One region of the Streptomyces sp. NPDC042336 genome, then DNA from elsewhere that is predicted to be linked to it. Evidence: riboswitches for the same ligand, from Rfam matches in the RefSeq annotation. Region 1 holds a riboswitch; the other holds the start of a gene.

Evidence for each region. Region 1 has a riboswitch for cobalamin ahead of metE (5-methyltetrahydropteroyltriglutamate--homocysteine S-methyltransferase). Riboswitches for the same ligand answer to the same signal wherever they lie in the genome.
Region 2: it holds a riboswitch for cobalamin, as region 1 does, so the genes downstream of both, ACZ6IM_RS20855 (ribonucleoside-diphosphate reductase subunit alpha) here and metE (5-methyltetrahydropteroyltriglutamate--homocysteine S-methyltransferase) in region 1, are expected to answer to the same signal.

What each region holds. Positions count from the first base shown of each region.
Region 1 covers NZ_JBVJEA010000003.1:438,467-441,754, reverse strand. Annotated here, with positions in the region: partial or broken gene ACZ6IM_RS10650 (tRNA (adenosine(37)-N6)-threonylcarbamoyltransferase complex transferase subunit TsaD) at 1-279, shown strand, start outside; gene ACZ6IM_RS10645 (GNAT family N-acetyltransferase) at 279-851, shown strand; cobalamin riboswitch at 1,098-1,294, shown strand; gene metE (5-methyltetrahydropteroyltriglutamate--homocysteine S-methyltransferase) at 1,473-3,288, shown strand, end outside.
Region 2 covers NZ_JBVJEA010000009.1:140,922-144,209, reverse strand. Annotated here, with positions in the region: gene mctP (monocarboxylate uptake permease MctP) at 1-938, shown strand, start outside; gene ACZ6IM_RS20860 (GNAT family N-acetyltransferase) at 1,017-1,523, shown strand; cobalamin riboswitch at 1,621-1,764, shown strand; gene ACZ6IM_RS20855 (ribonucleoside-diphosphate reductase subunit alpha) at 1,893-3,288, shown strand, end outside.

The DNA of each region.
Region 1 (3,288 bases):
CCGGCCATCGAGGCGGTCACCGCCTGCGCCGAGCACGGCGTGAGCGCCGTGGTCGTGGTCGGCTGTGTCGCCGCGAACTCGCGGGTACGGTCGCCGGCCGAGGAGCACCGTCTGGCGGCGGGCGCCGAACTGCGGATGCCTCCGCTGCGGCTGTGCACCGACAACGGCGCGATGGCCGCCCCTGTCGGCGACCTTCTCGTACGGACGGGCGCCGCACCGGCACCGCTGGAGTACGCCGCACTGCATTCCGTCGTCATGGGGAAGGCGGTGGCCGCCTGATGACCACCGACATCCGTGTGCACCGGGACGCCGGGATACTCACGCACACCGAGTCACTGCATTCGGTGTACGTCGACGCCTTCTGCGCCCCGCCCTGGCACGAGGACGAGGCGCAGGCAACCGAGTTCGTCTCCCGGCTGCCGGCGAACGTGCGGCGTGCCGGGTTCACCGCCGCGACCGCCGTGCGCGACGGGGAGATCGTCGGCTTCGCCACCGCGTGGACCACTCCGTCTCCCCTCCCCACCGACCGCTGCTATCCCCAGGCGGCCGCCGGCCTCGGCAACGACCGCACCGCCGACTGGCTGTGCGGAGCCCGGGAGATCGACGAACTCGCCGTCCGGCCCACCGCCCGCGGCACCGGTCTCGCCACCCGCCTCCTCGAAGCGGTGACCGCAGACGCGCCCGAAGGGCGGGCATGGCTGCTCACCTCGGTCCGGAACGGGCGGGCCATGGCCTTCTACCGCCGCCACGGCTGGACGCAGGCCACCCACCCCTCCCCCGACGGCAAGGGCATCGTCGTCTTCCTCGGCCCGCGCCACCCCGCTCGTTCCCTCGCCCCGCTCCCCCTGTGAGCCTTCGGAGGCCCCGCCTTGCCCACCGCTGAAATCCGCCGCCATTTCCTCGAGATCGTCACCGAGCGCGCCACAACGTGGTCCTCAGCGCCCCACTGCGAACCCATGCCCCGACCTTGCTGTTCGTCAAGCACTGGCCCAGGGCGGCGAGGTCCTGGCACCGTTCCGGGCGCGTGACATGGGTCACCGCCCGGATCACGGACGTCCGCGTTCCTGACGGGCCGACTGCCCGTAGGCTGCCCGCAGCAGCTGGTTCGCCCCGTCAGCCAGACGAGGTGTCGCAAGAGGGAACCCGGTGGGAATCCGGGACTGCCCCGCAGCGGTGAGCGGGAACGACCGCCGTCATACGCACTGGGTCCGAAGTACCGGGCCCGGGAAGCGACGGCCAGTAGGTGTCCTCGAACGGTGAGGACGTGCCCGCGAGTCCGAAGACCTGCCAACTGCCCGCGCGCGAACCGTTCGTGCGCGGACATCCCGGTGACCTCGAGGGCGGGTCGGCGTACATATCAGGCGGACGGCCCTGCCTTGTCGCGCAGCGTCGGTCACGCCCGGTGTGTCTCCCCTTCGCGTTCTCGTCCCGTCTCCGGGATCTCAGGGATTCATCTCGCGAAGGAGATCTCCGTGACCACGAAGTCCGCAGCCGCGGCAGCACGGGCCACCGTGTACGGCTACCCCCGGCAGGGTCGGAACCGTGAACTGAAGAAGGCCGTCGAGGGCTACTGGAAGGGCCGCGTAACCGCCGAAGCCCTCCGCGCCACGGCCGCCGAACTGCGCCGTACGAACTGGCTGCAGTTGGCCGACGCGGGCATCGACGAGGTACCGACCGGCGACTTCTCGTACTACGACCACGTCCTGGACACCACGGTCATGGTCGGTGCGATCCCCGAGCGCCACCGCGCCGCCGTGGCCGGCGACGCGCTGGACGGCTACTTCGCCATGGCGCGCGGTACCCAGGAGGTGGCACCGCTGGAGATGACCAAGTGGTTCGACACCAACTACCACTACCTCGTCCCGGAACTGGGCCCCGACTCCGCGTTCACCGCCGACTCCGCCAAGCAGGTCGGTGAGCTGAAGGAGGCCCTCGCGCTCGGCCTGACCGCCCGGCCCGTCCTCGTCGGTCCCGTCACCTACCTTCTGCTCGCCAAACCCGCCCCGGGCATGCCGGCGGACTTCGAGCCGCTCACCCTGCTGGACCGGCTGCTGCCCGTGTACGCCGAGGTCCTGGCCGACCTGCGGGCGGCGGGCGCGGAGTGGGTCCAGCTGGACGAGCCCGCCCTCGTCCAGGACCGCACCCCGGCCGAGCTGAACGCCGCCGAGCGCGCCTACCGTGACCTCGGCGGTCTAGCCGACCGGCCGAAGCTCCTGGTCGCCTCGTACTTCGACCGGCTCGGCGAGGCGCTGCCGATGCTGGCCAAGGCCCCGGTCGACGGTCTCGCCCTGGACTTCACCGGGGCGGCGGCCGCCAACCTGGATGCGCTGGCCTCCGCCGGCGGGCTGCCCGGCAAGCGGCTGGTCGCCGGTGTGGTCAACGGCCGCAACGTCTGGGTCAACGACCTCGCCGCCTCCCTGTCCACGCTCGGCACGCTGCTGGGCCTGGCCGACCGCGTCGACGTGTCCGCCTCCTGCTCCCTGTTGCACGTCCCCCTGGACACCGCCGCCGAACGGGACATCGAACCGCAGATCCTGCGCTGGCTCGCCTTCGCCAGGCAGAAGAGCGCCGAGGTCGTCACCCTCGCCAGGGGTCTCGCCCGGGGCACCGACGCCATCGCCGCCGACCTGGCGGCGAACCGTGCGGACCTCGCCTCCCGTGCCGACTCCCCCGTCACCCATGATCCGGCCGTCCGCGCCCGCGCCTCCGCGGTCGCCGAGACCGACGGGCGCCGTTCCCCGTCCTACGCGGAGCGCGCCGCCGCCCAGCGCGCCCACCTCGGGCTGCCGCTGCTGCCGACCACGACCATCGGCTCCTTCCCGCAGACCGGCGACCTGCGCGCCGCCCGCGCCGACCTGCGCGCCGGGCGGATCGACACAGCCGACTACGAGGAGCGGATCAAGGCGGAGATCCAGGAGGTCATCTCCTTCCAGGAGAAGACCGGCATCGACGTCCTCGTACACGGCGAACCCGAACGCAACGACATGGTCCAGTACTTCGCCGAGCGACTCACCGGCTACCTGGCCACGCAGCACGGCTGGGTCCAGTCCTACGGCACCCGCTACGTCCGCCCGCCGATCCTGGCCGGCGACATCTCCCGCCCCGAGCCGATGACGGTGCGCTGGACGTCCTACGCCCAGTCGCTCACCGAGAAGCCGGTCAAGGGCATGCTCACCGGGCCGGTCACCATGCTCGCCTGGTCCTTCGTCCGCGACGACCAGCCACTCGCCGACACCGCCCATCAGGTCGCCCTCGCCCTGCGCGACGAGGTGCACGACCTGGAGGCCG
Region 2 (3,288 bases), on a different contig from region 1:
ACATCTTCGCGTCGGCGAGCGACAAGTTCACCGAGGCGGGCAAGGGCGGAGTGGTGCCGGACGCGGGGGGCCAGTGGACGTACGCGACCCTCGCGCTCGGCTCGGCCCTCGCACTCTTCATGTATCCGCACTCGATCACCGCCACGCTGTCCTCGCGCAGCCGTGAGGTGATCCGCCGCAACACCACGATCCTGCCGCTGTACTCGCTGATGCTGGGCCTGCTCGCGCTGCTGGGCTTCATGGCCATCGCGGCCGGGGTCAAGGTGGACAACGGCCAGCTGGCGATCCCGCAGCTGTTCGAGAACATGTTCCCGGACTGGTTCGCGGGCGTGGCCTTCGCGGCGATCGGCATCGGCGCCCTGGTCCCGGCGGCGATCATGTCGATCGCGGCCGCGAACCTGTTCACCCGCAACATCTACAAGGACTTCATCAAGCCGGACGCCACGCCGCAACAGGAGACGAAGGTCTCCAAGCTGGTGTCGCTGCTGGTGAAGGTGGGCGCGCTGATCTTCGTCCTGGGCATGGACAAGACCGTCGCGATCAACTTCCAGCTGCTGGGCGGCATCTGGATCCTGCAGACCTTCCCGGCCCTGGTCGGCGGCCTGTTCACCCGCTGGTTCCACCGCTGGGCGCTGCTCGGCGGCTGGGCGGTCGGCATGGTCTACGGCACGGTCGCCGCCTACGGTGTGGCCTCGCCGACGCAGAAGCACTTCGGCGGCTCCTCCGACGAGATCCCCGGCATCGGCGAGATCGGCTACATCGGTCTCACCGCCTTCGTGCTGAACGTGCTGGTCACCGTGGTCCTGACCTTCGTCCTGAGGGCGGTCAAGGCGCCCGACGGCATCGACGAGACCAAGCCGAGCGACTACACGGCGGACGCCGGCGACCCCGGCGTCCAGGTGGAACTGCCGCCGGCCACGGCGGGCAGCTCGCACTGATCCCCGGAGCGCGAACGCGGCGGGCCGTCGGAGAAATCCGGCGGCCCGTTGTCGTACCCGTCGGGCACACTCGGCGTCATGGACTTCGTGATCCGACGTGCGACGGCCGAGGAGTACGACACCCTCGGCGAGATCACCGCGCAGGCCTACCTGCGCGACGGCCTCCTCGACTTCGGGGAGAGCGACTCGTACCTGGACGAGCTGCGCGACGTGGCCAAGCGGGCGGCGGCGGCCGAGGTGCTGGTCGCCGCGGCGGACGGCCGGGTGCTCGGCGGCGTGACCTTCGTGCCGTCCGGCGGTCCCATGGCGGACATCGCGCGCCCCGGCGAGGCCGAGATACGCATGCTCGCCGTCGCCCGCGAGGCGCGTGGCCGCGGGGCGGGCGAGGCGCTCGTACGGGCCTGTGTCGACCGCGCCAGGACGGTGGCCGGTTGCACGGGCGTCGTGCTGTCGACCCAGACCGCCATGCGCACCGCCCACCGCCTCTACGAGCGCCTGGGCTTCGTCCGCACGCCCGACCGCGACTGGAACCCCCTGCCGGAGCTGGACGACATCATGCTGCTCACTTACGAACTGACGCTCTGACGCTCTGGCACCGACCCGAAGCGGGCCCGACGCTACACCCTGACACGGAAGCCAGACACAACATCTGGGGGTGCTGGCGGAGCCCGGCACAAGATGTATGCTCGTGCTCGCTGTCGCCGCAGGGGAATCCGGTGCGAATCCGGAACTGTCCCGCAACGGTGTACTCGTGTGCATCCGTACGTCTTCGCACGTGCGCGCACGCCTGGTCAGTCCGAGGACCTGCCGACAGTGCGCCCGGCCGCCTTGGCCCGGGTGCCATGACGTCCGGGCCTCGTGGAGTGGGCCGGTGGACGCGACGCCGCGTGCGCTCGTGAGCTGCCCCCTGCCCTCCCTCCGCCAGGCCCCGTGCCGAGCGAGGGAGTGCTCCACGTGACCATCGCGCCAGCCGATCCGGCTTCAGCGACCCCGGTGACGGCGACCGGGGAACCCGACGGACCCGGTGCCGCCCTGCTGCGGACCCTGACCGGGCTGACCGCCGACCTCCCCGGCGCCGACCCGGGCCGGGTGGCCGCCGCCGCGCTGCGGGGCCGGTCCGCGCACGCCGACGAGGCCGAGCTGCGGGAGCTGGCCACCGAGGCGGCCGCCGGTCTGATCTCCGAGGACCCGGTCTACTCCCGGCTGGCCGCCCGGCTGCTGACCGTCGGCATCCGCGCCGAGGCCGCCTCCCAGGGCGTCGTCACCTTCACCGACTCCGTCGCCACCGGCCACCGCGAGGGTCTGATCGCCGACCGCACGGCCGCGTTCGTCCGGCTGCACGCGGCCCGCCTCGACGCGCTGATCGACCCGGCCGCCGACGACCGCTTCGGCTACTTCGGACTGCGCACCCTGTACAGCCGCTACCTGCTCCGCCACCCGATCACCCGCAAGACCGTCGAGACGCCCCAGCACTTCCTGCTGCGGGTCGCCGCCGGCCTCGCCGAGGACGACACGGTCCGCGCGGTGGACGAGGTCGCCGCCCTGTACGGCCTGATGAGCCGTCTGGACTACCTGCCCTCCTCCCCCACCCTCTTCAACTCCGGTACTAGGCACGCCCAGATGTCGTCCTGCTACCTCCTGGACTCCCCCAAGGACGAGCTGGACTCCCTCTACGACCGCCTCCACCAGGTCGCCCGCCTCTCCAAGCACGCCGGCGGCATCGGCATCGCCTACTCCCGCGTCCGCGCCCGGGGTTCGCTGATCCGCGGCACCAACGGGCACTCCAACGGCATCGTCCCGTTCCTGAAGACGCTGGACGCCTCGGTCGCCGCCGTGAACCAGGGCGGCCGGCGCAAGGGCGCGGCGGCGGTCTACCTGGAGACCTGGCACGCGGACGTCGAGGAGTTCCTGGAGCTGCGGGACAACACCGGTGAGGACGCCCGCCGTACGCACAACCTGAACCTCGCGCACTGGGTGCCGGACGAGTTCATGCGCCGGGTGGACACCGACGGGACCTGGTCGCTGTTCTCCCCCTCCGACGTCCCGGAGCTGACCGACCTGTGGGGCGAGGAGTTCGACGCGGCGTACCGCAGGGCGGAGGAGGCGGGGCTCGCCCGCAGGACGCTGCCCGCCCGTGAGCTGTACGGCCGCATGATGCGCACCCTCGCGCAGACCGGCAACGGCTGGATGACCTTCAAGGACACCGCCAACCGCACGGCGAACCAGACGGCGACCCCCGGCCACGTCGTCCACTCCTCCAACCTCTGCACGGAGATCCTGGAGGTCACCGACGACGGGGAGACGGCGGTCTGCAACCTGGGCTCGGTCAACCTCGGCGCCTTCGTCGACC